Regions from separate parts of the Agrobacterium sp. SORGH_AS 787 genome, predicted to be linked through region 3. Evidence: predicted binding sites of a transcription regulator. Region 3 holds the regulator's gene; each other region holds the start of a gene.
What was found. The regulator LexA, encoded in region 3, represses DNA repair genes until DNA is damaged. The targets are predictions, from matches to a motif close to TGTTCNNNNTGTGTTCNG.

Region 1: dinB (DNA polymerase IV) is a predicted target of LexA. The motif match lies at 2,624-2,641, and genes of this name have one in related genera.
Region 2: QE435_RS07350 (ImuA family protein) is a predicted target of LexA. The motif match lies at 1,892-1,909, and genes of this name have one in related genera.
Region 4: QE435_RS15270 (DNA recombination protein RmuC) is a predicted target of LexA. The motif match lies at 4,529-4,546, and genes of this name have one in related genera.

What each region holds. Positions count from the first base shown of each region.
Region 1 is NZ_JAUTBG010000001.1:1,864,053-1,871,233, reverse strand. It holds gene QE435_RS08255 (ABC transporter substrate-binding protein) at 1-697, opposite strand, end outside; gene QE435_RS08250 (cyclic nucleotide-binding protein) at 930-1,196, shown strand; gene QE435_RS08245 (LysR substrate-binding domain-containing protein) at 1,203-2,093, opposite strand; gene QE435_RS08240 (hypothetical protein) at 2,220-2,510, opposite strand; gene dinB (DNA polymerase IV) at 2,661-3,758, shown strand; gene QE435_RS08230 (DNA polymerase III subunit epsilon) at 3,762-4,538, shown strand; gene QE435_RS08225 (hypothetical protein) at 4,535-4,897, shown strand; gene QE435_RS08220 (hypothetical protein) at 5,229-5,357, shown strand; gene QE435_RS08215 (ABC transporter ATP-binding protein) at 5,354-7,181, shown strand, end outside.
Region 2 is NZ_JAUTBG010000001.1:1,661,586-1,668,766, reverse strand. It holds gene QE435_RS07355 (DUF6504 family protein) at 1-1,175, opposite strand, end outside; gene QE435_RS07350 (ImuA family protein) at 1,090-1,851, opposite strand; gene QE435_RS07345 (O-antigen ligase) at 2,000-3,271, opposite strand; gene QE435_RS07340 (polysaccharide biosynthesis/export family protein) at 3,279-4,547, opposite strand; gene QE435_RS07335 (sugar transferase) at 4,667-5,347, opposite strand; gene QE435_RS07330 (type 1 glutamine amidotransferase domain-containing protein) at 6,014-6,574, opposite strand; gene QE435_RS07325 (hypothetical protein) at 6,617-6,838, opposite strand; gene QE435_RS07320 (glutathione binding-like protein) at 7,146-7,181, shown strand, end outside.
Region 3 is NZ_JAUTBG010000002.1:2,566,786-2,573,966, reverse strand. It holds gene QE435_RS21715 (ComEC/Rec2 family competence protein) at 1-2,158, shown strand, start outside; gene QE435_RS21710 (glutathione S-transferase family protein) at 2,169-2,858, opposite strand; gene QE435_RS21705 (GFA family protein) at 3,093-3,491, shown strand; gene lexA (transcriptional repressor LexA) at 3,810-4,535, opposite strand; gene QE435_RS21695 (hypothetical protein) at 4,894-5,457, shown strand; gene kdsA (3-deoxy-8-phosphooctulonate synthase) at 5,592-6,440, shown strand; gene eno (phosphopyruvate hydratase) at 6,658-7,181, shown strand, end outside.
Region 4 is NZ_JAUTBG010000002.1:1,241,934-1,249,114, reverse strand. It holds gene dapD (2,3,4,5-tetrahydropyridine-2,6-dicarboxylate N-succinyltransferase) at 1-291, shown strand, start outside; gene dapE (succinyl-diaminopimelate desuccinylase) at 340-1,536, shown strand; gene QE435_RS15290 (hypothetical protein) at 1,520-2,116, shown strand; gene truA (tRNA pseudouridine(38-40) synthase TruA) at 2,133-2,933, opposite strand; gene fmt (methionyl-tRNA formyltransferase) at 2,937-3,869, opposite strand; gene def (peptide deformylase) at 3,921-4,433, opposite strand; gene QE435_RS15270 (DNA recombination protein RmuC) at 4,574-5,770, shown strand; gene QE435_RS15265 (ribokinase) at 5,886-6,785, shown strand; gene QE435_RS15260 (NUDIX domain-containing protein) at 6,818-7,181, opposite strand, start outside.

The DNA.
Region 1 (7,181 bases), on a different contig from region 3:
TCACTTCGACGGCGTCGACATGCGCGGCGTTCGGCTTCCAATAGCTAGGGTTACGCGTAAACCGCGAGCGCACGCCGGGATCATAGCTTTCGAACACGAACGGACCCGTACCGACGGGCTTGTTGAAATCCGTCCATCCTTCGGGAACGACAAGGAAGTGGTAGTCGGAGAGAATGTAGGGAAGGTCGGCGTTGCCGCTTTCCAGGACGATCTTGATTTCGCTGTCCGAGACTTTCTCGACGCTTTTGAGCGCAGACGCGATCGAACGCGCTCCAGAGGTGGTTTCCCCACGGTGAAGATTGATCGAGTAAATCACATCTTCGACTGTCAGCGTCTTGCCGTTATGGAACGTTACGCCTTGCCGCAGCTTGAACGTCCACTCCTTGGCACCGGGCTGCGCTTCCCAGCTTTCGAGCAGTTCTGGAACCGCGTGATTGTTGGCGTCGATCTCAACAAGGCCATTCATAATCATGAAGGCCTGATTGACGGGAACCCAGTCCTTCAAGATGCGCGGATCGAGATTGTCTGTCGTGCTACCGCCGCCAATACCAAGTTTCAGCACGCCCCCTTTCTTCGGAGTTTGAGCGTCTTGTGCGCTGGCCTGCGTGATGAAACCAGCAGAAAGCGCCGTCAGACCGGCAGCGCCGATCAGGAAGCTACGCCGGTCGAGAGAAAAGGAAGAAGGGGGGTGAGTCATGGTACAGTTCCCTGTTTTTATCATCGCCGTTCATGGGACGGCTCTCGGGTTTGGCCTATCGTACTCGGCGGTTCGGCACTAGAGACGCAGCCATAACCGAGGGTATGATTTTTGCGCATGGGGTCATGAAATCAAAGCGTATCCGCTTGTTTGCGAAGCGGAGTAAACGGGCGGCGCCGGAGTGAACCGGCGGTCGATGCGACCATACTAGGCGGATACGGAGTGCGTATAAATGGGGCTTGCGGATATTGTTGGCCTTGCAGGAGCAATTTTCTATCTCATCGCATATGCCCTGCTGCAATTGCGCGTTCTGAACGTTGAAGACGGCCGCTACACCATTCTCAACATCCTCGGCGGCGTTCTCCTGATCTACTCGCTGATATGGAATTTCAATCTTGGCTCCCTGATTTCACAGGTGGCCTGGCTGATATTCACTTTGATCGGTTACGCACGCTTCATGCTGGATCGGCGGCGTAGAACTCGTGTTGCGCAAGCTTAACGAAGATCAGCGCGCGGTTTGCTTGTTGTTTGCAATCAACCAGTCCGCCACTTCGCGCACGATTTTTCGCTGATGCCGATCGGCAGGCCGCATAAGATAAAATCGTCCTTCGGATCGCATCGTGTGGCTATGCACCGGAACGAGAATACCACTGTCCAATTGATCGCGGATAAGCCATGTCCAGCCCAGCGTGGTGCCGAGACTCTGGGAGGCAGCGGCGACACATAGACCGTAATCCCCGAGCTTCCAGTGCACGGCATCCTGGGGCGGGGACATCTTTGATGATCGCCACCAATCTCCCCAATCCTGCCACTCTCGCATAGAGTCTTCAATGGAAATGAGTACCGGCGCCTTTTGCTCTTCCAGCGTCACCGCGCCAGCGCCCGAAACCGGCACGACCTCTTCCTGACCAAGTTCAGAGAGCCAAACGCCGATCGGTCTTTCTTTGCGGTAGAAAATCGCAAGATCGAACTCGTCGAGCCGCAAATGTGCGACGTCGTCGGTGACGCGCAGTCTGAGTTCAAGACCTGTAATATCGTTCTTCAGTTTCTTGAGGCGCGGCATAAACCACTGATCGGCGATCCCTCTGGAACAGGCAATCGTGATCTGGCTGGCGCCTGTCCATGAGCGAACACCATCCGTGACACTTGCGATATCGAGGATCAGTCGAGAGACGTCGATGGAATAATTCTCGCCCACTGTCGTCAACCGCACGCCTGTCGGTACACGTTCGAACAGTTTCGAGCCAATAAATGCTTCCAGCTTACCGATCTGGCGGCTGACCGCGCTCTGGGTCAGGCCGAGTTCGATGCCTGCACGGGAAAAGCTTCCGAGACGCGATGCCGCTTCGAAAACAACCAGCGCTTCAAGTGGCGGCAATCTGGAAAAGGTCTGCATTTTGATCCCTGACGTTGCCGGATCAAATACATGCACATCACAGGATCATCAACGTGGTTATTGTCCTAAGGCGGCAAGCTCTTCTTCAAGAACCCATGGCTTGCCGCCTAAGCTTATCGCCTCGCTTCAGCGGCCTGAAACCCGGATCGCACCGGCGTCACCAAAACTGCGCTGAACGGCCTGCAGCTGGTCGGCTGCGATATCAACAGACACTTCGATCTCACCCTCGTGGGGAGCGTCGGCGCGCTTCACATCCCCGCGGGACGATTCCGTTCCCGTGGTGTTTTCGTCGGAAGCGGACTGGATGATGTCCGGGCGAGCAATACCGTGCTGCTGCACCAAGTGTTCGACGGCAAGGTCGGCAGCCTCACGGGTATCGAATGTCGCGCGAATGGTACTGGTGGCGTTGTCGGCCATAATGGATCTCCTCAAACCTTTTGAGGAGATCAAACTCTTCATAGGCGCGCTGGTTTCATCGGCTCGACAAACTTCTGGCGTCAACATATTGGCGCACGCGATCGCACATGCTATGTTCTACTTTTGTTCGAAACTGCATCCCCGGCCTCCATGAGCTTCATCGACCCCTCGCCGCTTCGAAAAATCATTCATGTGGACATGGATGCATTCTACGCGTCCGTCGAGCAGCGTGACAATCCCGAGCTTCGTGGCAAGCCTCTCGCCGTTGGCGGCGCTGCGGCGCGTGGCGTTGTGGCAGCAGCGAGCTACGAAGCGCGCGCCTTTGGCGTACATTCCGCCATGCCCTCCGTGACCGCAGCACGAAAGTGCCCCGACCTCATCTTCGTCAGACCCCGGTTCGAGGTCTACCGCGCCGTCTCTCAGCAAATCCGGGAGATATTTGCCGAGTATACGCCATTGATCGAGCCGCTTTCGCTCGATGAGGCCTATCTGGATGTGACCGAGAACTTGAAGGACATGCCGATCGCGACCGAGATTGCGCTCGAAATCCGCGAGAAGATCAAGATGGTGACTGGCCTCAACGCATCCGCCGGGATTTCCTACAACAAGTTTCTCGCCAAGATGGCGTCGGACCTCAACAAGCCCAACGGTCAGGCAGTGATCACGCCCAAGCGCGGGCCGGCCTTCGTCGAGGGATTGGCCGTCAAGAAGTTTCACGGCGTCGGACCTGCAACCGCCGAGAAGATGCGCAGATTGGGGATCGAGACCGGCGCCGATCTCAAGGCACAGACGCTCGAATTTCTCACACAGCATTTCGGTAAGTCAGGGCCGTATTTCTATGGGATCGCGCGTGGTATCGACGAGCGCAGGGTTCGACCCGACCGCGTCCGAAAATCGGTCGGCGCTGAAGATACTTTCATGCAGGATATTGAAGACCTCGATCTTGCCACCGACGAGCTGAGACCGCTTGCCGAGAAGGTCTGGAGCTACTGTCAGGCCAAGGGTTTCAGCGGGAAGACTGTGACCGTGAAGATCAAGTACTCAGACTTCACGCAGGCGACCCGCAGTAGAAGCAACGCTGTCCCGTTCGCCAACGGGAACGCTATCCTGGAAGCCGCCGCAGGACTGCTCGCAACCGTCTATCCTTTTAAGCGGTCGGTCCGCCTGCTCGGCGTCACGCTTTCCTCTCTGACCAACGAGGGCAACTCAGACGATGGGGAACAACCTCAGCTCGGCTTCGATTTATAATCGATGAGAGACAGTAGAGACGACCTAAAGGCGGCAGCGCAGCGCATACGCGTGATTGATCTAGAGACCGCCGGTAACGGTGCAAATGACGTTTGCGAGATCGGCTGGCAGGATGTGGCCCTGGCCGATGACGGACGTTGGGCGCTGACGGACGAGCGTGGCGCCCTCTTCGTCAATCCCGGTCGTCCCATAACGGCTGACACCATGGCCATCCACCACATTCTCGACGAGCAGGTCGCGGACGCACCTTTCTGGAGAGACGTGGCGCCGAGCGTTTTGCGTCCTGAGGGCGGCTTGGTAGCGTTGGCAGCTCACCGTGCGGCCTTCGAACAGCGATATTGTACCGCCAGATTTACGGGAGGGTTGCCCTGGATCTGCACGTGGAAATCTGCGCTACGGGTTTGGCCTGAGCTGCCACGGTTTTCCAACCAGATGTTGCGCTATCAGCGGATGCCGGAGGGACTTGTCCATGAGATCGGGCTGCCTGCACACCGGGCCATGCCGGATGCCTACGTCACCGCCCATCACCTGCGCGATATGCTGAACGCTGCCTCGCTCGAAGAGCTACTGGCGTGGAGTGCCGAGCCAGGATTGCTGCCGCGCGTGCCTGCAGGTCCAGACCGCGGGAAAGCATGGGCTCGCCTGACCACCGAGGCATTGGCTGGATATCTTCACGACCGGGATGGCGATGTGCGGTTCAGCGCCCAAACCGAGTTGAACAAGCGCGGAGACATTGAAATTCATCAAGACATCGAGCCGGCGCAGGGTTCGTTGTTGTGAGCGGCCGCGCAAAGCCAACCTCCTATCCTGAAACACCAGACGGTCGGTATTTTGTGGTCCGCGGACGCCTCTGGCGCAAAAGCGATCCCGCTCTGGACAAGGAGACCAAGGCGCGATTGGTCAAGGAATTGATGGCTGCGAGGCGCGCTGTTCGGCAAGCGAAGGGTGATCAGGCGAAGTTGGCGCTGGCGCGTGCGCGGGTTGACGACGCCAAGATCGCTCTTGGCGAGAGGGGAAAGGTGTGGTGGGATGATGGGGAGCCCGATCTTAATCGGCACCTCGTCAAGAACACCGTTTATGCGACCTGGTTTTCGCAGCTTTCCGCAGGCGAGCCCATCAACAGCGACTCGCGCGTTTAGGTGTCAGCTCAAGTTGTGAGGGTCTCACCATTTAACCTGCTGGCTATCGACTCTCCCACACTACTCCCCGTCAGACAACCGAATTTCGGTCCTCTCTGCGCGCCCGGCAGCAACCTGTCGAGATGCCTTAAGCCCAGGAATATGGCCGAGCCAGCATGCGGGTTAATTCCACGAAGATGCCGCGCTGCGGGGTGTACGTCCTGCGCAACTCTCTCGCCCAAAGCGAAAGCATGTGACTATTTGTAGGGCAATATGCAAAAATTGTTCAACACGATGGACAGGATTGTTCGCCTTTGTTAGCGTCGATTTGTATTGTGGAGGAACCAGTACGATGCTGCTCATCGGCTTCAAACGCGACCTTTCGACCAATTTCAGCGCCCCTGCGACCGGCAAGGACGGTCCTCACGTCCTTGACCTTGGCGACACTGGCACGGTCCTTGCAGCAAGGGCGCTGACATGACCATTGCAAAGGATATTGCCCTTATGGACGACAAGACACCGCTCCTCTCCGTCGAAGGTCTGAGCGTTGAGTTTGGTGAAAACCGAGTCGTGGACGATCTGTCGTTTATAGTGAAAGCGGGTCGGACGGTCGCAGTCGTCGGTGAATCGGGATCGGGCAAATCGGTCACGTCACTTTCGACGATGCGTTTAGCCGACATGATGGGAGCGACCTATCCGACCGGGAAAATCCTGTTCGAAAACAAGGATCTGTTGAAGACATCTCAGAAGGAGATGCGGTCGATCCGCGGCAAGGAGATCGCCATGATCTTCCAGGAGCCGATGACGTCACTAAATCCGGTCTTCACGATTGGCGACCAGATTTGCGAAGTGCTGATCTTGCATGAGAAGCTCAGCAAGCAGGAGGCAATGGCGCAAGCCCAGTCGCTGCTCGACATGGTGCGTCTGCCGGATGCGGCCGAATTGGTAAAGCGCTATCCCCACCAGCTCTCCGGGGGCATGCGCCAGCGCGTGATGATCGCCATGGCGCTTGCCTGCCGCCCGAAGCTGCTGATTGCCGACGAGCCGACGACCGCGCTGGATGTCACCATTCAGGCCCAGATTCTCAACATCATGCGAGACCTGCAAAAGAAACTCGGCATGGGCATGGTCTTCATCACCCACGACATGGGCGTGGTGGCAGAGATGGCCGATGATGTCGTGGTGATGTGGAAGGGCAAGAAGGTCGAGGAAGGTCCGGTCAAAGATGTCTTTGCCCATCCTAAGCACCCTTATACGCGCGCGCTCCTCTCCGCTGTTCCCCGCCTTGGCAGCATGGAAGGCGAAGACTATCCCAAACGCTTGCCGCTGACTGTATTGCAGAATGGCGAACCCGTCACCGTCGGTGAAGAGCGTGTTCAGGACACGGCAAAATACGATCAAAAGCCGCTTCTCTCCGTCAAAGATCTCTTCGTGCGTTTCGACATCCGCAAGAACCTGTTCGGCAAGACGACCCATCGTCTGAGTGCAGTCCAGAAGGTGAGCTTCGACATTCATGCTGGGGAAACGCTGGCACTGGTTGGTGAATCCGGTTCCGGCAAGTCCACCATCGGACGGACCATCCAGCAATTGCAAAACGCCGTCTCTGGCGAGATCTCATTCAACGGCCGCAGCTTTTCGCAGATGTCCGCCTCCGAGCGCTTCCGGATGCGCCAGGAAGTGCAGTACATCTTCCAGGATCCATTCGCCTCGCTCGACCCACGCAAGACAGTCGGCTTCTCGATTGCCGAACCCATCAACACGCATGGATTGATCAATGATAACAAGGCGGTGAAGCGACGTGTGGATGAACTGCTGGAGCGCGTTGGATTAACGTCCGAACACGCCTCACGCTATCCCCACGAGTTTTCAGGCGGTCAGCGACAACGTGTCTGTATCGCCCGTGCGCTCGCATCCGATCCAAAGCTGATCATTGCCGACGAGGCACTGTCAGCGCTCGACGTTTCCATTCAAGCCCAGATCATCAATCTCTTCATGGATCTGCAGGCCGAACGTGGCCTCGCCTACCTCTTCATCAGTCATGACATGGCCGTGGTCGAGAAGATGAGCCACCGCGTGGCCGTGCTCTATCTCGGTCAGATCATGGAGATGGGAAGCCGTCGCCAAGTGTTCGAGACACCGACGCATGACTACACCCGTCGATTGCTTTCTGCCGTGCCGGTCGCCGACCCGACCATAGAGCGCCGCATCGCCATGATCGAAGGCGAGATACCCAATCCGGTGCGCCGCGTCGGCGACGAACCACCGATCCTTACCCATCGCGAAATCAATCCTGGTCACTTCATCG
Region 2 (7,181 bases), on a different contig from region 3:
ATTTTCTCAACGGAGCGCTCCGGTACATCGCTTTGAACGGCGGCATAGCGATAGACCTTGTGGCCACGGTTGAGGATGATATCGACAGCCTCACCAATATCGCCTCCTGCCTCTTCCAGAAGAATGGAACGTGCTTGTCCGGCAAGAAGCGGCTCGGCATGGGTTGCCGTCAGCGTCATCTTCTCGATACCAAAACCCGGATCGATCGTCTCGATACGGTCAGTCAGAAGGCGGGACAATTGCTTGCTATCGCGTGCAGGTTTGGAGGTTCCAGCCCGGATCGCCTGCACTCCACTGTCCACCCGATGGAAAACCAGATCGACGCGACGCGCACCTAAACCCCGCTTCTCCAGATCCAGACAGAGGTCGGACACAAGCTTTCGAGTGTATTTTGCAATGGTTTCTGCAGCACCAATCGGTTCGGGAAAGAAGCGCCGCACCGTCACCAGTTCTGCTACGCGGACTGGCTCTATCGGTTCCGACAGGACACCGTGAGCCTGATCCAGCCTGCGCCCCACTTCGGGGCCAAACCGCAAGGTGATCGGCGCGCGCGGCGCGGCTGCCAGTTCTCCAATACGGCGAAAGCCAAGGACCTTCAGCTCATTGACCAGATGGGCATCCAGTCGCAAGGCGGCAAGCGGCAGCGGCGCGAGAGCCTCCCTCACGCTACCTTCAGGTAAAATGGTGACGGCCTCGCGCCCGAAGCGGGCTAGCGCGTGGGCAGCGCCCCAGCTTTCGGCGATTGCCGCACGCGCCGTAAAACCCAGCGCATGCAGGCGATTGATCATGCCTGTCAGCATCAGCCTTTCATTACCATGCAGGTGATCGGCTCCGGTCGTATCGAGCACCAGCCCATCGGGCGCGTCCGGTGCAACGATGGGGGCGTAGATGCGCAAAAACCAGAAGGCCAGATCCTCAAGGGCTTTTGCATCATCCTCCGGCTTCAAGTCTTCGACAACAAGGCCCGGCAGAATGGCCTGCGCCTTGCTGGCTGGCATGCCAGGGCGCAAGCCCGCTTTCATCGCGGCGCTATTAAGAGCAGCCACGAGCCGGCGGCTTCCCTGGCGCGCAATCATCACCACGGGTGTTTCAACCGGTGGCGCTGCGTCCCCAAGCATCCTGCGGTATCGATCCGTCTGCCATGTCGGCAGGTATAGCGAGACGACCCTCTGCATCACAGGCTTCCACTTCCAGTTCAAAAGGTTCGCCGCCCCGGACACGCAGCAATTCCACAAGCCAGCGGGATCGCCCTACCCCGCGCACCGGCAACGGTGTGGACGGACGCATGGAAATGCGCCACCGGGTGACGGCTGCGGTTGGTTGGCCGAAATCGCCAACACCACTCACATGGCGCCAGCGGCGAAGAGCAATGGCTGCCACGCCGGAAGCTTCCGCCGTCAGCTGCAGCCGCCGCGACATGTTCATCGGCAGCTTCGACACTTCACCGATCACGGCGCCAAAGCCGTTGCAGCGCAGCCCTTCCTCAAAACAGTCCAGCACGCCCTTTTCATCACGACACTCGACGATGATCAGCCGGTTATGCGAAAGCCCTGCCTGCGTGAGGGCTGGCATGAAGAGATCGGGACGGGTCACACACCACAGGATCTTGCCCTTTAACCGGGCCGCGATGCCCGCACAAAAGAGCGCTGATGCTGCACCATCCACGGCCCCGTTTCCACCACCGCTCACCTCATGCAAGCTGCCAAGCTTCAAGCCTTGACCGGGAAGCCGCTCATCGATGGCAGGAATATTGAAGGGCAGAGTCTCCTGCTGTCTGGCAGGACCTTGGGTGATCCTCTCCAGCCTTTCTCGCAATTCCTCCACGACAAGCTGTTCTGCGCGCTTCTGCATGACACGAAACTTCTCAGAGCATTCCACGCTAAAAAACTAATGTTCACTTTTTGTTCTATATTCACAAAAGAGTCAACACGACTCCGCCGGACTCCTGTGGAGGGGTGAGAAGATTCTTTAGAGCGTTTCCTTGTTAAATTGAAACGCTCTATCCTCCCGCCAATGGCCGTACCGAGAGACCGGCCATGAAGGGCGATGTGACCACAGAGGTGCGCCGCGGCAGGCTGAGTTTGCCAGCCGCATAAAACAGCAGGAAAGAGCCGATCTGGTATGGGAAGATAATATCGATCTCGACAAAGGAGCGGACGACAAAAAGAGCGCAGAGCGAAAACAGGATCAGCGCCTGGGGATCCTGATTGCGCATCAAAATCGAGCGCAAGTGGCCCAACAGCGTGCCGTAGAGCAGGATCGCCAGCAGAATGAGACCGACGAAGCCGTTCTCCACCACCACTTCGATATAGGTGTTGTGGAAATGGAAGCCGCTACGACCGGTAATGAAGAAATCGTCCCACAACCTTTCGGCATCGGAAAACCCTGGCACCCAGAAGCCCTGATAGCCGACACCGAAAATGGGGGCACGCTTGGCCGCCTCGATACCCTGCTGCCAAAGATAGGTGCGTCCCGTCAACGTCGTATCCTTGCCGAACACGCCAAGAATTGCGTCGAAGAGACCGAACTGCAGCGCGGCCACGACAAACAGGCCACCGAGGCCAACGGCTGCAAAAAACAGCATTTTCCTATTGCCAGGCGACAAGGCCCAGAGCGGTAACAGACCCGCCATCATGACAACGACGGCGGCGGTAGTGATCGCGGATGTCGCCGATTGGGATGCAAGCAGGCTGTAGGCAGAGATGAGGCCGGCAACGCCTGCGATCAGCAACCATACGCCTCTTTGACGCAGCACGAGCACCGAGGCTGCGGCAAAGAGAACGCCAAGCGAGGCATAGAAACCCAGCTGGTTCTTCGAGGAGAAGGCGCCGACGAAGCTGGTCGTGCCATCCAGCGCATCGAAAAGATAGGTGCCGAAGAGCAGCGAGTAGACGAGCACGAGAGTGATGCCGATTAACGCGCCGCGTGTCAGTGTGCGGATAGAGATGACACGCATGGCAATCAGCGCGCAAACGATATGCGTCATGTACTGAATGGAGGCGCGCAGGCTGACGGACATGGCATCCGACCAGAAGCTCGACAGTATCGCCAGAATGCCGAAGGCGAAAATCCAGAAATAGCGAGCATAATTGCCAAGGACACGACGATAATCGACCACGACCAGAGGCAGCCAGACGGCGTAATAGGCAAGGATCGAGACTTGGCCGAACTTCGACGAATAGGCGAAGACGAAGAAGGACAGCGCCACCGCCGCCGTTCCGTAAAGTCCGTTTCTATCGGGATCGATCAGTGCCGATTTCGCAATCCGCATCGCCGCCTCACTGCATCAGCACTTCCGAGGAAACCTTGATAACGTCGCCAGGCTCAAGAGCCGTGGTTTCGTCAACCTTAATTTCCTTCGATTTTCCCTTGTCTTCACGCACAATGACATAGGAAATCGAGGCAGATTTGCCGGACGGATCGAAACGCAGAGCTTCAGCGGATTGCGCCAGGGCCTCCGACATGAGCTCTCGACTGGTGGAAAGCTGAAGGTTCAGCTTCTGCAATTCGGCCTGCGTATCCTGCAACTCCTTCGATCGCTGCGCGTCCCAATCGTTTCGCAGGTTGATCTCATCCTGGACCGCCTTGTTGATATCCTGCTTGGCGCGAAGCGCATTGGTATCGATATCGAGAAGCGTGGCCTCCACCTCGGCTGCGCGTTCTTCTGCGGAGATGCGGCGCTGAGCGAGTGCAAGGCCCTGCTCGTTCAAGCGATTGACCTTCTCGCGGTCTTCATTGGCCAATTGCAACTGCCGTTGCTGGCTCTCTGCCTTCTTACGCAGAGATTCCACTTCCGCATCCAGCAGTTCGCGCAAATCCTTCAACGCCTTCAACTGAAGCGTATAGCGCTCGGTGCGAGACTTCATCAGCGCGCTTTCGCTTTCCAGGAGCGCGTCGATATTGACGACCTTTTCCATTTCAGGCGTCTTCTTGATCTCCTGCTCGCCGCTCACCTCGGCAATCAAACGCGCCTGACGTGCCAGAAGACGGCCGCGCTGGTCGTCATAGACGGCAGCGTCACCACGGGCATTGATAAAGTCACGCGCAAAACGTTGCCCCGCATCGGAACGGCGCAGACCACCTGCGAGGCTGACCGCCTTCAAAACCGTCATGTTGGGCGCATAGGGATATTCGCCCGGCGTTTGCACGTCACCTGTCAGGAAGACCGGTCGGAACTGGGCAACTTCGACGGAAGCCGACGGAAGGTTGCGCAGGGCAAACTTGCTTTGAAGCTCTGCGCCAATCGCCTCTCCCACCTCGCCCGCAGTCTTTCCGGCGACATTCAACTGACCAATGAACGGAAGTGACAACGTACCGGACGGACCGACGGAGTAATCGCCGTTGATCACATCCCAGTTACGGATGGTGCCGTCTGCCGGCTGCCACTCCGCAACGCGGATACGAAGCTTGTCAGCGGTTCCAAGTCGATACTGGCCATCCTGTGCGAGAGCGCTCAGCGGAGTGATGAGCAGCAGGGCTGCGGCGACAGCCAAAGCGGTACGTTTACGCCATGTTTTAGGGAGAGGTTCGTCGGCAATGCCAACCATGTAAAACTCCATGTTGATGCCTTGAAAAGTGAATGCGCGACCGGTGCAAGTCCGGTCGCAGCCGCAAGGCATGGCACAGGTGGGAGGTCCTGCGTTCACGCCGAGTGTCTATTCTGGCTTCAATAGCTGCCGCGGGACATGCAGACAGCGGGCACGGTTTTCATGATGATGGAAATGTCTTTCATCATTGACCAGTTCTGAACATATTGCGTGTCGTAATCCACGCGCTCCTTGTAGGAGACGTCGTTTCGACCGCTGATCTGCCAGAGACCGGTAAGACCAGGACGCGTGCTGAGATAGTAGCGCGCGGCACTTTCATAATAGTTGAGCTCTTCGTCCACGACAGGACGAGGACCGACAACACTCATTTCACCACGAATGATGTTGATGAGCTGTGGCAGTTCATCAAGGCTCAGCTTGCGAAGAACGCTGCCAACCGCTGTCACACGCGGATCGTTCTTCAGTTTTCTCGTTTGGCGCCATTCCTCCGCAGCCTGCGGATCGGTAGCAAGATATTGTTTCAGCACCTCATCTCCGTTCACGACCATCGTGCGGAATTTCAGGCAATGAAACGTGCGGCCATTATGGCCGATACGGCGGTGGCCGTAAAAAGCAGGTCCCTTGTCGGATAGTTTGACCAAGACCACGATCATGAGAAAGATCGGGCTGAGGACAAGAAGTGCGAGCAGTGCCGAGGAAACATCGAAACTGCGTTTCACGATGCCCCCGATGGGAAAGCTCACATCAAACTCTTCAGAACCACTAAGCGGCGAAACAGCCGATCGAGTCGCGGACTTCATAGAGAGAACTCCATTTATGTTTTGCGATAGGTCGGTACCCGTTGGGCGCGTCATGCAGTCATCATGAGACATGAACTCTGTGGTCGGAATTTGATGCTTTTGAATTTTTTGTGAGGCAGCGTTACCCGGCACCCTAAAACGGGCATCCCCAAATTCCTCACATGATGTTGGCCGAGACTATTAATAACCGCCTATAAAAGGAACAACGGCAGGTGTTCGTCATGCAGTTCACGCATGATTACCAAACATATGTATTGCATCCCTATTTATATTAAAGCTGTTCTTCTGGTTTACTGGTTTTCGCAATTAAAAGGGCGAATACACAGGCGCCTGCTAAATAAGATAGATGTAATATTTCTTATATGCGGCGCAGCAAAATTACGGCAGCGCACACACAAAATAATTAAAAATAAACCGATTTTGTTGGAAAAGATTAATTTCAACGGTCATCTGAAACGTTTCCGGGTCAAAAGGATGGCGTAATTAAGGCAGAAATGTGGTGAATTTTGCATCCCGGTCATGTCTAGAGCCTTCCGACTCGTAACGCGCACGGGCGTCCTGCAATTCTTCTTTTATCCTATTCCTATGGTATGGGCCTGCAACAAAAAGGCCGGCGCGCAGATTGCGCACCAGCCCTTGATTGGCTTTCAAGCTATGAAAAATAGCTTATGCTGCCTGACGGTCGTGGCGGCCTTCTTCGACCTCTTCCACGATTTTGGCAACAAAGGCTTCCAGGTCGTCGGGATTACGGGACGTGACGATGCCCTTGTCGCAAACGACCTTCTCGTCCTTCCAGATGCCACCGGCATTTTTCACGTCAGTCTTGATCGAGCCGTATGAGGTCACCTCACGGCCGCGCACGGCATCGGCTTCGACGAGAAGCCAAGGTGCGTGGCAAATGGCCGCCACTACTTTACCGGACTTCACGAACTCCTTGACCACGCGCATCGCTTCATCATTGGTGCGCAGGACATCGGGGTTGATCTGGCCGCCCGGAAGCACGAGAGCGTCGAAGTCTTCGATCCGAACGTCTTTTGCGAGAAGATCGACTTTAACGCTATCGCCCCAGTCCTTCTCATCCCAGCTCTTGATCTCGCCGTCCTTGATAGAGGCGATCTTGACGTCCGCGCCCTTGCGCTTCAGTTCCTCATAGGGCACGCGAAGCTCCGAACGCTCGTATCCGTCGGTCGCGAGAATGACGATCTTGGCAGAATTGATAGCAGTCATGGCTGTTTCCTTCCTGGTGCATATTTGTTGGGGGTAGGTTCGTTAGGATTCCACGTCTGAATTCACAGACGGCAGAAAGAACTCGACATCGGCGATCCGCTCCTTGTCGAGAGCGGCGATGCGCTCCTGCCAGAAGCGTTCCGCCTCTTCAGGCTCGTTGTCGTACTGGCGAACAAATGTCTTGTTGTCGTCGATCATCACCTGGCGGGTGCCGCCGAGGAGCATGTATTCTTCCGCAAGCTTTCGCGTTTCGGTCTTTTCCACGTCAAAACCTCCTTGGCAGCCAAATTATTTTGGCAGATTGGCGGAGACGGCCGGATGGATGAGAAGCTCGTCTGCCTTTTCGTTGGCCATCGGGAGAAAACGGAAAAATCCTGATGTTCTCCAGCACCATCACGTCCGTTTGACACGGCGCGTCTCCTGCCAATCGAACGTGGCCCTCCGCTATTGGTTCCGGAAAAATTAAAGCAGAGGTGAAGGGAACACATTGATGCAAAGCCGCTATGCTCCCTCGTCACTTTCCCTCAATAGACGTGCGCGGTAGCTTTCTTGAAGCCAAAGGGAGATCGTCATGGCAAAACTGTTGCGCCTCTTTTACAGCAATGGC
Region 3 (7,181 bases):
TGCCATTATCATGCGTCATCGACAAACCGTGGTCTCGTTCATGGTTGCCGTGCTTGCACTTCTGCTGCTTGGCATGTTGCTAGCGAACTGGGAGACCCGCCGTGCAGGGACGACGGTTCTCGACAGTGCCGTGACCACTACAATTACTGGCACAGTGGAGAGGCGGGAGGTGGATGCCAAGGGCTACTGGCGCTATACGATTGCCCTGACTTCGACGAGTGGTCCCTCTCTGGCACGGCTGCCAAACCGGATCTCTGTTCTCGCCCGCAGTCGCGAACAACCCATCGCGGTTGGGGCCGGTATTACCGGCAAGGCGCGTCTTTCGCCACCATCCGGTCCCGCGCTGCCCGGCCTCAACGACTTTGCATTTTCCGCCTATTTCGACGGGATTGGTGCAACCGGATTCTTTTATAGCGCACCCACGGCCTTGCCGACGCAAAGGGAGAGCGAGGACAAAGACAGCTGGTTAGACGCAGCCGATTCCTGGCTTTACGCGTTGCGCTCCGCCATTGCGGAACGCATACGCAGCGTCATCGGCGGTGATGCGGGCGCTTTTGCGGCCTCGATCATCACGGACGAGCGCCGTGCGATTTCCAGTGAAACAATGGAAGCGTTGCGTGTGTCGGGGCTCGCCCATATCGTCGCTATATCCGGGCTCAACATGGCGCTGGCCTCCGGCATCTTCTTCGTTGGCATGCGCATGGTTTTCAGCCTTCTTCCGGGTTTCTCGCAACGCTATCCCGTGAAGAAGATCTCGGCATTTGCGGCGCTGTTGATGACATTCGCCTATTACTTGATCTCAGGTTTTGCCGTTTCCGCCGAGCGGGCATGGCTGATGATGTCGATCATGCTAGCCGCGGTTCTCGTGAACCGGCCGTCGATCAGCCTTCGCAATGTCGCGCTTGCCGCAATCGTCATCATTGCGATTTCGCCGCACGAGATCATGGGTCCGAGTTTCCAGATGTCCTTTGCCGCAACGCTGGCACTGGTTGCGGCGTATTCGTTCTGGAGCAGATGGCGGGGCAATCGAGAGCGTCTCATTGTTGCGCGACCACCCTTGTGGCTGGTGGCATCCTCCAAAGCGGGTACCATTGTTGGGGGGGTGGTCATCACCTCGCTGATCGGAGGCGTCTCGACCGCGATTTACTCCATCGAGCATTTCCACCGGATCACCACCTATGGCCTGGCCGCCAATCTCGCGGCTATGCCGGTCATGTCCATCATCGTCATGCCATCTGCGCTGATTGCCATGCTGCTAATGCCCTTCGGTCTCGACGCACCGTTCCTGAAGCTGATGGGTTACGGCATGGCGATGGTGATCGACATTGCCAAAACCGTATCCAGCTGGGGCGGAGACGCCACAATCGGGCGGCAGCACCCCTGGTTTCTCATCGTCTCTACGGTCGGTTTTCTTCTGCTGACTTTGCTGCGGACACGGCTCGCTCTCGTGGGGCTTCCTTTTCTCCTTGCCGGTCTCGTGTTGGTGCCGGTTGAGCTGAATAAGGCGAAGCCCGACCTCTTGATCTACGAGGATGGCCTTCTTGTCGCATTTCGCACGGATCAGGCCGTCGCCACAACGAAGCGTCAGGCGAAGGGATTTGTCTATGAACAGTGGGCGAGGGCGGTGCCGCTGCCAGACAAGCATGTGGCGCCTGTCATCTTTGATGACAACGCAGCGAGCGATGAAGAGACCACGGTACAGGCATCGACGCGCCGCCAACCTGTTCTGACCGATCAGCAGAAGCAACAGGCCCGCGAAAAGATGCTACTGGCTCTCGAGCGGACAAATGTTTTCTCGTGCCAGAGAAATGCGTGGTGCGTGGGACAGCATGAGACTGGCGTCAGGGTCGCTGCCATTTCGAACACCGCCTTCACCGGAACCGCCTGTGATGTGGCGGATATCGTCGTCACCTCGCGCTTCGTGCCCTTCACGACTTGTCGCTCAGGCGCGATATTGATCAGCGCCACCACATTACGCAAGACAGGTTCGCTGGAGCTTTGGCTGAATGAAAGTGGAGCGCCCGTCGCGGCTGCACGCGCGGCGATGCAAGGCGTCGCCAGACCCTGGTCCGTCCACCGCGCTTACGACTGGCGCAGCAAGACGTTTGACGGAGAGGTGCCGCCGCATATTGAAACGATGCTGGCGGCCGAGCCGTAACTCGTTGCCTCTAAACGGCGTTTGAACGCCGATCCTCAATGATCTCGCCCGACGCCCGCGCTTCCTCCTCATGCTCCGGATCACGCCACGGTTCAGAGACCGCTGCCTGCTCCCATTCCCTCATCGCTGGCAAACCAAGGAGGCGCGTCTTGTAAGCCTCCGCTGCTGGCGACAGTGCGGTGCCGTAAGTCTGGAAGCGAAAGGCAACGGGGCAGAAGAAGGCGTCAAAGGCGGTGAAATTGACACCGGTCAGAAACGGTCCGCCAAAAGTGTCCAGCACCTGCTGCCAGAGCGTGTCGATGCGCGCTATATCCTTGCGGAGCGCGTCGCTTGCGGGGACTGGCCGGATGCGCAAGCCTACGCTCATCGGGTGCAGATTGCGCAGGGATTGGAAGCCGGAATGCATCTCGGCGGCGGCAGAGCGCGACCAGGCCCGCGCCTTGGCATCCTCAGCCCAAACACCATCATGCCGTTCGGCGAGATATTCCACGATTGCAAGCGAGTCCCAGACGGTGACATCGCCATCCACCAGGCAGGGCACCTTGCCGGAGGGGGTGAAGTGCATGAAGCTGTTCTTTGGATCGGGATCGTTGAAGGGGACGAGGCGCTCATTGAAAGGGATGCTCAATGTCCGCATTAGAACCCAAGGCCGGAGCGACCAGGAGGAGTAGTTCTTATTGGCGATGTAGAGATCGTACATGTTGTCTCCTCTTGGTGATAAGGCGGCTCGTATCGCAGGCAATTGGCCAAAGCGTAAGTGCTTGCAAAGGTCGTAACGCATGAGCGGGAGGACATACAGGCCTAGTCTGTCATGTCAGATATCATATGATTTGATGTGTTCGCCGCTCTCACGCGTCTGGAGACAGAAGCAGAATGAACTTCATTCGCTCGTCATGGTTTGATGAGCAGACATGAAGTGAATGGAGTGTTCGAGATGGACGTCAAATCTGGCGGTTGTGCCTGTGGTAAGGTGAGGCTTTCGATGGTGGGTAAGCCCTACCGTGTCGGCCTTTGTCACTGTATGGATTGCCGCAAACATCACGGCGCGCTCTTCCACGCATCAGCGATCTTTCCTGAGGATGCCGTGACAATCGAAGGGGAAACGCACAGCTATAATGGCCGCTTCTTCTGCCCCAATTGCGGCTCGCCCGTCTTTGGGAAAAGCGACGACGAAATCGAGGTGAATATCGGTTCTCTGGATTCACCAGATCAGTTCGAGCCGACCTACGAGCTTTGGACGATCCGCCGTGAAGCCTGGTTGCCGGATTTCCCGACGCTGCGACAGTATGATCAGGATCGAGAATCGACCGGCAGGACTGAGGAGGGGCGATGATGTCACGCGTCACATGCTGCGGCGTCCTTAGGCTGAAACCATAGATGTGGGCGCCTCTATAAACAGGCAGTCCAATTCCGCCTTCCGACTGCTGACAAAGGCCCGAAAACCTTTCCGGGTCATGGTCGGGACTGAACCGGCCACCCATAAGACCTTGACACAGGAATCCTCTGGCCGAGCCCGCGAATGACCCAAAGTAAACGTTAAAGGCCTATCATCACCCTAAAGGCAGGCCAATCGCCTGCCTCTAACGTTCAACTCGGGATGTTCTTGCCCCTCGAAAGCGATGGGAGCAACGCCAACGCCGCTCGCTATCGCTCAATGATAGCGACGAATGAGACCGACCAGCTTGCCCTGAATCTTGACCCGATCAGGTCCAAAGATGCGGGTTTCATAAGCGGGGTTTGCAGCCTCCAAAGCGATGGAAGCGCCCTTGCGACGGAAGCGCTTCAAGGTGGCTTCCTCGTCGTCTACGAGTGCAACGATGATATCGCCGGGGTTGGCGGTGCTGCCGTTGCGGATGATGACGGTATCGCCATCGAAAATGCCAGCCTCGATCATCGAGTCGCCCTTGACCTCGAGCGCGTAGTGCTCCCCCGTACCGAGCATATCGACGGGTACGGCGACATCGTGGGTGTTGTTCTGGATGGCGGAGATCGGCACACCGGCGGCGATGCGTCCCATCACAGGGACGGTGACAGCGGACGAGCTCTGATCGTTTGCGGGCTTCTGGGCCGGGGCAGGCTCCTGCGGTTTGGCTTTCCCGAGGCTACCCTCTATCACGCTTGGCGAGAAACCGCGCGGCGGCTTCTGTGAGGGTGCGGAATAGGCTTCGGGAAGCTTGATGACCTCCAGCGCTCTTGCCCGGTTCGGCAGGCGGCGGATGAAGCCACGCTCCTCCAACGCAGTGATCAGGCGGTGAATACCAGACTTCGAGGCGAGATCGAGGGCATCTTTCATCTCATCGAAAGATGGGGGCACGCCGGACTCTTTCATTCGCTCATGAATGAAAAGAAGCAGTTCCTGCTGTTTGCGCGTGAGCATGAAGAAAACCCTTGGAATGCGTGGCGAAGATTCGTGAAACAAATACAGAACGAACACTATATGTTCCATATGTGTTCTGCAATCCCTTAAAATTCCGCAAACGTTTCCGTCTGATCAATTCGCGGTCCTGTCATCCGCGCAATGGTAGAAGTTTATAGCTTCTTTACGGTGTCGCGTATCTTTTTCGTCTCCAGGTTGATGATCTCATTTTTACGGGTATCTACGAGCTGCTTCGAGGATCATCCGATCCGGTCATCCTGTGGGATGAAGGCCAAGCCATTCGAAGCATTATCAACAAAATCATCAGGGCTCCACGGCGCTGCTTCGTAGCGTCTTTTCTTGGGGCAAGGACATTTTTATGAAGCTCATTAGGTTCACCCTTATCGGAATGCTGATTGCGCTGGCCGGTTGCCAGACACTCGACCCCAATTCACCGGAAGCCTTGAAGCGGAAGGAGTATGACCGGCTGCTCCTGAACACGACGATGGCCAACTGCAAGCTCATCGTTCAGCTCAATCAGAAGCGTGTTTCGCAAAACAAGGAGCCGACGCGCGACAACAACTGTGCAAGGATTCTGAAGAACCACGCGCTTGGTGGCGTTCATCCGGCGAGCTTCGTCCCCGATATAGCTGTGAACGGTATTCCCATTCCGATCGGCGGACTGATCAAGCTCGCCATCGTTGCCGACCGAAACCAGCGTGAGAAGAAGGCCTGGGAGGCATCGCTACCGGCTTGGGTTTCCTCCGGTGGTGAGAACAGCGAGAACGTCTATCGCATGTTGCTGGCGCAAGGTTTCAAGCCTGAAGAATTGGAAGGGCTGAAGGGAAGTGCTGGATTTTCCGACGCCGTGCGCGCGGTCGGGCCGTTCGTGCAATTTTCAGAGGCCAATCCCGATGTCGTCCGGAGGGCGAATGCCGGCTAAAAGGCAGCGGTCGGTGCTCCGGCCGCAGCTTCCCTCATCCCGTGACACGTGGCGCACTTGCTGATAATGCCTGTGCAACATCGCAAGTTAAGCGGTTGCCGGCGATGTCCGGCGCATGTGTCGTGAGGAATGAGATGACTGTGAAGAACAATTTGAAAGTGGTCGCCGGCGAGGGCAAAGGTGCTGTCGCCTTTTCCAACACGGAACGGTTTTCGCTGATTGCCGGCCCGTGCCAGATGGAGAGCCGCGACCACGCCTTCATGATTGCCGGCACGCTCCATGAGCTTTGTGGCAAGCTCGGCATCGGGCTTGTCTATAAGTCATCCTTCGACAAGGCCAATCGCACATCGCTCTCCGGCAAGCGCGGCATCGGTCTCGGCAAGGCCATGGAGATCTTTGCCGATCTCAAGAAGGAATTCGGGTTTCCGGTACTGACGGATATCCATACCGAAGAGCAATGCACCATTGTCGCCGAAACCGTCGATGTTCTGCAAATCCCGGCCTTCCTTAGCCGCCAGACCGATCTTCTCATCGCAGCCGCGAAGACCGGTCGCGTGATCAATGTGAAGAAGGGGCAGTTCCTGGCGCCCTGGGATATGAAGAATGTGCTGGCGAAGTTGAATGAGAGCGGCAATCCGAACGTTCTTCTCTGCGAACGCGGTGCGTCTTTCGGCTACAACACGCTTGTCTCCGATATGCGCTCGCTGCCGATCATGGCCTCGCTCGGCGCGCCGGTGGTTTTCGATGCGACGCATTCCGTGCAGCAGCCAGGCGGGCAGGGCGGGTCGACCGGTGGTCAGCGCGAATTCGTTGAGACATTGTCGCGTGCGGCGGTTGCCGTTGGCATTGCAGGTCTGTTTGTCGAGACCCATGAAGACCCTGACAATGCGCCGTCCGATGGTCCGAATATGGTCCATCTGAAGGACATGCCGAAGCTTCTGGAGAAGCTTCTGGCGTTTGATGCTATCGCCAAGGCCGCCTGATTTTGGCCTAACCAATTTTTATCTATGGTGCGACGCCTGATGTGGGGCGTCGTCATTGTAAATTCTTCCGCTTCGTCTACAGCGAAGCGGCAATGACATCCGACTCGTTTCAGTCACCTTTATCCGCGATCCGGCCTGAAAACGGCTTCACAGTTTTGCCGATGCGCTCTAAGACAAGCGACTGAAATTCATCTGTTCCAGTCCCAAGGGAGAGACCATGACAGCCATTACCGACATCATCGCACGCGAAATCCTCGATAGCCGTGGCAATCCCACGGTCGAGGTCGATGTGTACCTCGAAGACGGCTCCTTCGGTCGCGCCGCCGTTCCATCTGGCGCATCCACCGGCGCTCACGAGGCAGTCGAGCTGCGCGATGGCGGACAACGCTATGGCGGCAAGGGCGTTGAAAAGGCCGTCGAGGCCGTCAACACCGAAATCTTCGATGCGCTTGGTGGCTTCGATGCCGAAAGCCAGATCCACATCGACCAGACGCTGATCGCGCTCGATGGTACGCCGAACAAGTCTCGCCTCGGCGCAAACGCCATCCTCGGCGTATCGCTGGCTGTTGCCAAGGCTGCCGCCGAAACGACCGGCCTGCCGCTTTATCGCTACGTCGGCGGCCCGAACGCCCACCTGCTGCCCGTTCCGATGATGAACATCATCAATGGCGGCGCGCATGCCGACAACCCGATCGACTTCCAGGAATTCATGATCATGCCGGTCGGCGCGGAAAGCATCCG
Region 4 (7,181 bases), 1.3 Mb from region 3:
TGCTTCATCGGCGCGCGCTCGGAAGTCGTTGAAGGCTGCATCATCCGCGAGGGCTCGGTGCTTGGCATGGGCGTCTATATCGGCAAGTCCACCAAGATCGTGAACCGCGCGACGGGCGAAATCTTCTACGGCGAAGTACCGCCTTACTCCGTCGTCGTGGCCGGCACCATGCCTGGCAAGCCCTTCCCAAATGGCGAGCCGGGCCCCGGCCTCTACTGCGCCGTCATCGTCAAGACCGTCGACGAGAAGACGCGCTCCAAGACCGGCATCAACGAACTGCTGCGCGACTGACCTGAGAAGACCGGCGAAGAGTAGAAGCGGCAGAGAGTAGACAATCCCATGAACGCCACCGATCCCGTCGCCAATCTTGCCGCACTGATCCGCTGCCCTTCCGTCACACCGGCGGAAGGCGGGGCGCTCAGCCTGCTCGACAGTTTGCTGTCGCCGCTGGGCTTTGCTGTCGAGCGGATGGTGGCGATGGAAGACGGCACGCCGGATGTTGAAAATCTTTACGCGCGCCTTGGCACCGATGGACCGCATCTGATGTTTGCCGGTCATACGGATGTCGTACCCGTGGGTGACGAGGCGGCATGGAGCCATCCGCCTTTCGCCGCGGAGATTGACGGCGGCGAGATGTATGGTCGCGGTGCCGTCGATATGAAGGGTGGGATCGCCTGCTTCGTTGCAGCAATCGCCCGTCACATCGAAAAGCATGGAAAGCCGCAGGGCTCGGTTTCCTTCCTCATTACCGGTGACGAAGAAGGCCCGTCGATCAACGGCACCTCGAAGCTTCTGGAATGGGCTGCCGCCAAGGGTGAAAGCTGGGATGCCTGCGTCGTCGGCGAGCCGACCAATCCGAACCAGCTGGGCGACATGATCAAGATTGGCCGTCGCGGTTCGCTGTCCGGCCGCATCACCGTGCATGGCGTCCAAGGCCATGCCGCCTACCCGCACCTTGCCGACAATCCCATTCGCGGCATGCTGCAATTGACACAGGCGCTGATGGACCCGCCTTTCGACACTGGAACCGACAATTTCCAGCCTTCCAATCTGGAAGTGACGACGATCGATACGGGTAATGCCGCGACCAACGTCATACCGGCACGGGCGACGGCGTCCTTCAACATCCGTTTCAACGACACGTGGACGGCGGAGACGCTGCGAGCGGAGATCATCCGCCGTCTGGATGCGGCCGCAGTCGACGGCGCGCTTCGCCCGGATCGTACACCCGTAAATTACGAGATCGTCTGGGCCGACCGGCCAAGCCACGTCTTCCTGACGCGCAACAATGCGCTGATCTCCTCGCTTTCGGGCGCAGTGGCCGAGGTCACGGGACTGGAGCCGAAGCTTTCGACGACCGGCGGCACGTCCGACGCCCGCTTCATCAAGGATTATTGCCCTGTGGTGGAGTTCGGTCTCGTCGGCCAGACCATGCACATGGTCGATGAGCGTGTAGCGGTAGCGGACCTTGAGACGCTGACACGCATCTATGAAACCTTCATCGAACGCTGGTTCGGCCATGCCGCCACGGAGTGAAGTCGCCATCTATCTGCGCGGGTTGTGGTTGCTGTTTCTCGGCAATAAGGAGGGCCTGCGTCTTCTCGATATCAGCGACCGCGGCATGCTGCGCTCGTTCTACGCGGCCCTCTGGTGCCTGCCCTCCATGGCGCTCTCCTGGTATTGGTGGCATGAGGCCTATCTCTCCGGCCTGCCGCAAGGTGTGCACACCGGCGCGATCTTCTTCGTCCGTCTCGCCATCGTCGAAGCGATCTGCTGGATGGTGCCGCTGATCCTGATCGGCGTACTGCTTTATGCTTTTGGAGCGAGAGACAAGTTTCAAGCCATCATCGTGGTGGCGAACTGGTTGTCACTGCCCTTCTCCTACGCCTATTCGCTTCTGATCCTGATTGCGCTCCTACTGCCCGCCTTGCACGGGCTTGTCGCAATCCTCTGGTTTGCGCTGCTGCTGACGCTCGTCTTCACATTCTCGAGGATCGTGCGGTTTTTCGTGCGCGACCAGCCGCTCTTGGTCACGGCGTTGGTTATGACCCTGCTTGTGCCGGGGATGATCCTGTCGGAGATGCTGCAGCGCTTTCTCGGCGTATACCCGACGTAATCGCCTGCCCGAAGGGTCAGGCGTCTCCGCCCTCTGCTTCCGCTGTCCGCGGTTGCCGCGGCTGTATGACCGCCGGGTAATCCACCTGCATGAAATAGAGCCCTTCCGGCGGCGCAACGGGGCCGCAGGCCTTGCGGTCTCGCGCTTCGAGTGCAGCGCGCACGTCGTCGGGCGTCATGGCGCCCTCACCCGCGAGCTTCAGCGTGCCGGCAAAGGAGCGGATCTGGTTGTGCAGGAAGCTCTGTGCCGTTGCGCGGATTTCGATCAGATCGCCGGTGCGTGTGACATCGAGACGGTCCAGCGTGCGGACGGGACTGTTGGCCTGGCAATGCACCGAGCGGAAGGTGGTGAAGTCATGCCGTCCCACCAGCGTCTGTGCGGCCGCATGCATTCTCTCATGGTCCAAGTCTTTCGAGACCCACCACGCCCGCTTGTGTTCCAGCGCCAGGCGCGATTTCCGCGAAATGATGCGATAGAGATAGTGGCGGCGGATGGCGGAAAAGCGGGCGTCGAAATCTTCCGTCACCGCTGCCACGTCGAGCACCGAGACCGCATCGCCTGCCATTGCCAGATGGGCGTTCAGCGCGTTGCGAAGCTTATATGGCTGCCAATCGCGCACAAGATCCACATGGGTGACCTGACCGACCGCATGCACACCGGAATCGGTTCTGCCTGCCCCACGAATGCCGACCTTTTCGCCCGTCAGCGACAGGACTGCCGCTTCGAGTGCACCCTGAACGGACCTGCCATTGTCCTGCCTCTGCCAGCCAACATAGGGGGTACCGTCATATTCAACGGTCATGCGAAAACGCGGCATCCGCTACAGCCTCGTTCCGACGGGAACGGGCGTTCCGCGCAGGAAGTCTGCCGCCAGCATCGGCTTGCCGCCAGCCTTTTGCAGCTTTGTCAGACGCACGGCGCCGCTGCCGCAGGCAATCGTCAGTTGGTCATCCAGCACGGAACCGGCCTCCCCCATGCCTTCCGCCCGCTCGCTTGCCAATACCTTGACGCGTTCAGGCTTGCCGCCAATCTCCAGTTCGAACCAGGCGCCGGGAAAAGGCGAAAGGCCGCGAATGTGGTTGTGGACATCCCGCGATGGACGGGAGAAATCGATCCGCGTTTCCGCCTTGTCGATCTTGGCGGCGTAGAGAACGCCGTCTTCGGACTGCACCGTCAGCGGCAGATCATCATTCTCGAGCTTCGCCATGGCGTCACGCATCAAGCGCGCACCCTTCAGCATCAGGGCGTCATGCAGCTCGCCAGCCGTCATGTTCTCATCGATGGCGACACGGGCGGTCAAAGCGACGGGGCCGGTATCCAGCCCCTTTTCCATCTTCATCACCATCATCCCGGTTTCAGCATCGCCCGCCATGATCGCGCGCTGGATGGGGGCCGCACCGCGCCAGCGGGGCAGAAGAGAGGCATGGCCATTGTAACAGCCAAGCCGTGTGCCATTCAAAATGGCCTCAGGCAGTAGAAGACCATAGGCGACGACCACCGCGACATCGGCATCGAACTCGGCAAATTGCTGACGATCTTCCTCCGTCTTGAAATTCAGCGGGGTCAGAACCGGAATGCCCAAAAGCTCTGCGGCCTGATGCACGGGGGATTTTTGCAGATCCAGTCCACGGCGGCCGCCTGGGCGGGGCGGCTGCGTATAGACCGCCACGACATCATGGCCCGCTTCTTTCAGCGCGCGCAGCGTGGGAACCGAAAACTCCGGCGTTCCCATAAAGATGATGCGAAGAGCCATTGTTGCCCCCTGCCCTGCTGATCACACCAAGCGGCCTCTCGGCCGACCGGATCAGACCTTGGCGCGGGCCAGCTTGGTGAATTTCTTGATGACCATGTCGCGCTTCAGCCGCGAGATGTGGTCGATGAAGAGCACGCCGTTCAAATGGTCGATCTCATGCTGCAGGCAGGTGGCGAGAAGACCATCCGCCTCGACCGTCTGCTGCTTGCCGTCGCGATCCACATATCCCACCGTCAACGAGGCAGGGCGTTCGACTTCGGCGTAATAATCGGGGATGGAGAGGCAGCCCTCTTCATAGGTCGAGACCTCGTCCGACACTTTGAGGATTTCCGGATTGATGAAGACGAGCGGCTTGTTTTCCTCATCGTCGCGCGAGAGGTCTATCACCAGCATCCGGCGCGGAACGCCCACCTGGATCGCGGCAAGGCCGATGCCCGGCGCGTCGTACATGGTTTCCAGCATGTCGTCTGCCAAGCGCTGGATCTCCGAATCCACGGTCTCGACAGGCTTGGATTGCTGGCGCAGCAGCGGATCGGGCAAAATGATAAGAGGCTTGATCGTCATGGCTTCCCATAACCCATCTGATCAGCCGAGGAAACGAAAAAATACGGTCGATTCAACGCCGAGACTCGATAGCCGACTCATTTTTGCCGCGGACATGTTCTTGTTTTGTACGAATCAGAATAACTCTGCTAGATTGCCTTATGAACATCGATCTCAATGCTCTCGGTCAGACGGCTTTCAGTGTCGGAACGGTCAACATCTCGATCGGCGCGCTGCTTGTCGTTCTTGCCTTTTCCGGGCTCGTGGCCGTCCTTTTTCTTCTGCGCAAACCGGTAGCACCGGATCAGCCGCGGGAAGAACTGACCGAGCTTCTTAAGACCCAGACAGAGCTGCAAGGCCGCATCGCCGCGATGGCCGAAGCCTTTTCCGCGCGACAAAATGAGATGAGCCAGACGCTGAACGAGCGATTGGATGGCATGTCGCAGCGTCTTGGAACGACACTGACGGAACAGACCCGCTCGACGCATGAAAACCTCAGCAAGCTACAGGAACGCCTTGCGGTGATCGACGCTGCGCAGGGCAACATTCAGGATCTCGCCAAGGATGTGATAGGGCTTCAGGCCATTCTGTCCAACAAGCAGACGCGCGGTGCCTTCGGACAAGCACGAATGGAAGCGCTGATTGCCGATGCGCTGCCATCCGGTACCTACCAGCTTCAACCGACGCTTTCGAACGGCTTTCGACCGGACTGCACGATCAAGATGCCGAACAATGCACCGTCGCTGGTGATCGATGCGAAGTTTCCTCTCGAAGCCTGGAATGCGTTGAAAGCGGATGAATCACCGGAAGCCAAGCGCGCTGCGACCCAGCAGTTCCGCCGGGACATGGAAGTTCATATTCGCGATGTGGCAGAGAAGTATCTGATCCCTGGTGAAACGCAGGATACCGCTTTCATCTTTGTGCCGTCGGAATCGATCTTCGCCGATATTCATCAGCATTTCGAATATCTGGTGCAGCGTGCCCACCGCGCCCGCGTGGTGATCGTGTCCCCATCGCTTTTGATGCTGTCGGTTCAGGTCATTCAATCGGTATTGAAGGATCAGCGGATGCGGGAGCAGGCTCACCTGATTCAGGGTGAAGTGGCGCTGTTGATGGACGATGTGCGGCGCCTGGATGAGCGCACCCGTAAGCTCCAGACGCATTTCGGCCAGGCGCAGCGCGATGTCGAAATGATGCTGACCTCGTCGGAAAAGGTTCTGGCACGCGGCGGCAAGATCGAGAGCCTCGATTTTTCGACAAGCACCAAGGACATTCCGCATTCGGAGGTCGAGCATTTGCGTCGTATCGCCGATGCTCGCGCGGGTGCCGCCAAGCTGCGCGTGGTGGATGACGAATAGGCGGCGCTGAAACAGCCGAACATTGCCACCCTCGCAAAATCGATTTCCGATTTCGATCTCGATGCGGTAGCACTGTCGGCACTGTCAACGTCTTTGCCTTTTGGATCAGCCTCGCATGATTACTGTTTTCGGCTCCATCAACATGGATCTCGTCGCCACCTCCGAACGCCTGCCGAAGCCGGGCGAGACGGTCACCGGCAAAAGCTTTTCCACCGCCGCCGGCGGCAAGGGTGCCAATCAGGCGCTGGCCGCACGTCGCGCCGGTGCCGAGGTGAAGATGGCAGGCGCCATTGGTGACGACACCTTTGCCGCTCCCGCGCTGACCTTGCTGCGCGATGCGCGAACGAATCTGTCTCTGGTGAAGACCGTTGCGGAACCAACGGGCACTGCGGTGATCCTGATTGGCGAGGGCGGCGAGAACATGATCTCAGTCATTCCCGCTGCCAACGGCACCGTATCGCTGCAGGATGCCGAGCGCGCCGTCTCTGAAATGGCCGAGGGCGATACGCTAATGCTGCAATTCGAAATTCCGGCCGATGCCATCGAGGCTTCTTTAAAGGCCGCGAAAGCCAAGCGTGTCACGACGATCATCAACACCGCTCCCCTGACAGCCGATGCGGCCCGCCTTTCCAAGCTCGCCAATATCGTTATCGCCAACGAGACCGAGTTCGAGCTGTTGATCGGCAAGAATGGACTGTCCTCCGCCGCTCGGGAAAAGGAATTGACCGCGCTGCACGCGGAGACTGGCCAGACGATGATCGTCACGCTTGGCGCCGACGGTGTCATTGCTATTCGCAACGGCAAGCTTTTCAAGTCGATGGGCCTGAAGATCGAGCCCGTCGATACGGTGGGTGCAGGCGATACGTTCTGCGGTTATCTCGCTGCTAGCCTCGACGCTGGAATGGACTTCGAGAAGGCGCTTCGCCGTGCCGCTGTGGCCGGTTCGCTGGCCTGCACCCGGGAGGGCGCCCAGCCGTCTATCCCCGTAGCGGCGGATGTGGACGCGCAGCTCTAATACAACGGAACTCCGCTCGCCCTCGCATCTGATCAAGCATGCTTGAACAGGTTGAGGGCGGCGTATTGCAGCAGCATGATGGTCTTGCCGTCGCGAATGACGCCTGAGGCGATCATGCTCATCGCCTCATCGATCCCCACTTCCATGACGGCAATGTCCTCGCCCTCGTCTTCATTTCCGCCACCGGCTGAGGTTCTGTCAGTCGGCTGATATTCGCCGACGAAGAAATGCAGCCTCTCGGTGACGGAGCCCGGGCTCATGAAGGCATCGAAGACCTGGCGAACATCGCGCACCTTGAAGCCCGTCTCTTCCTCGGTCTCTGCACGGATGCGCGCCTCCGGTTCGGCATTGTCCAAAAGGCCCGCCGGGGTTTCGATGAGAAGATCGTCATGGCCG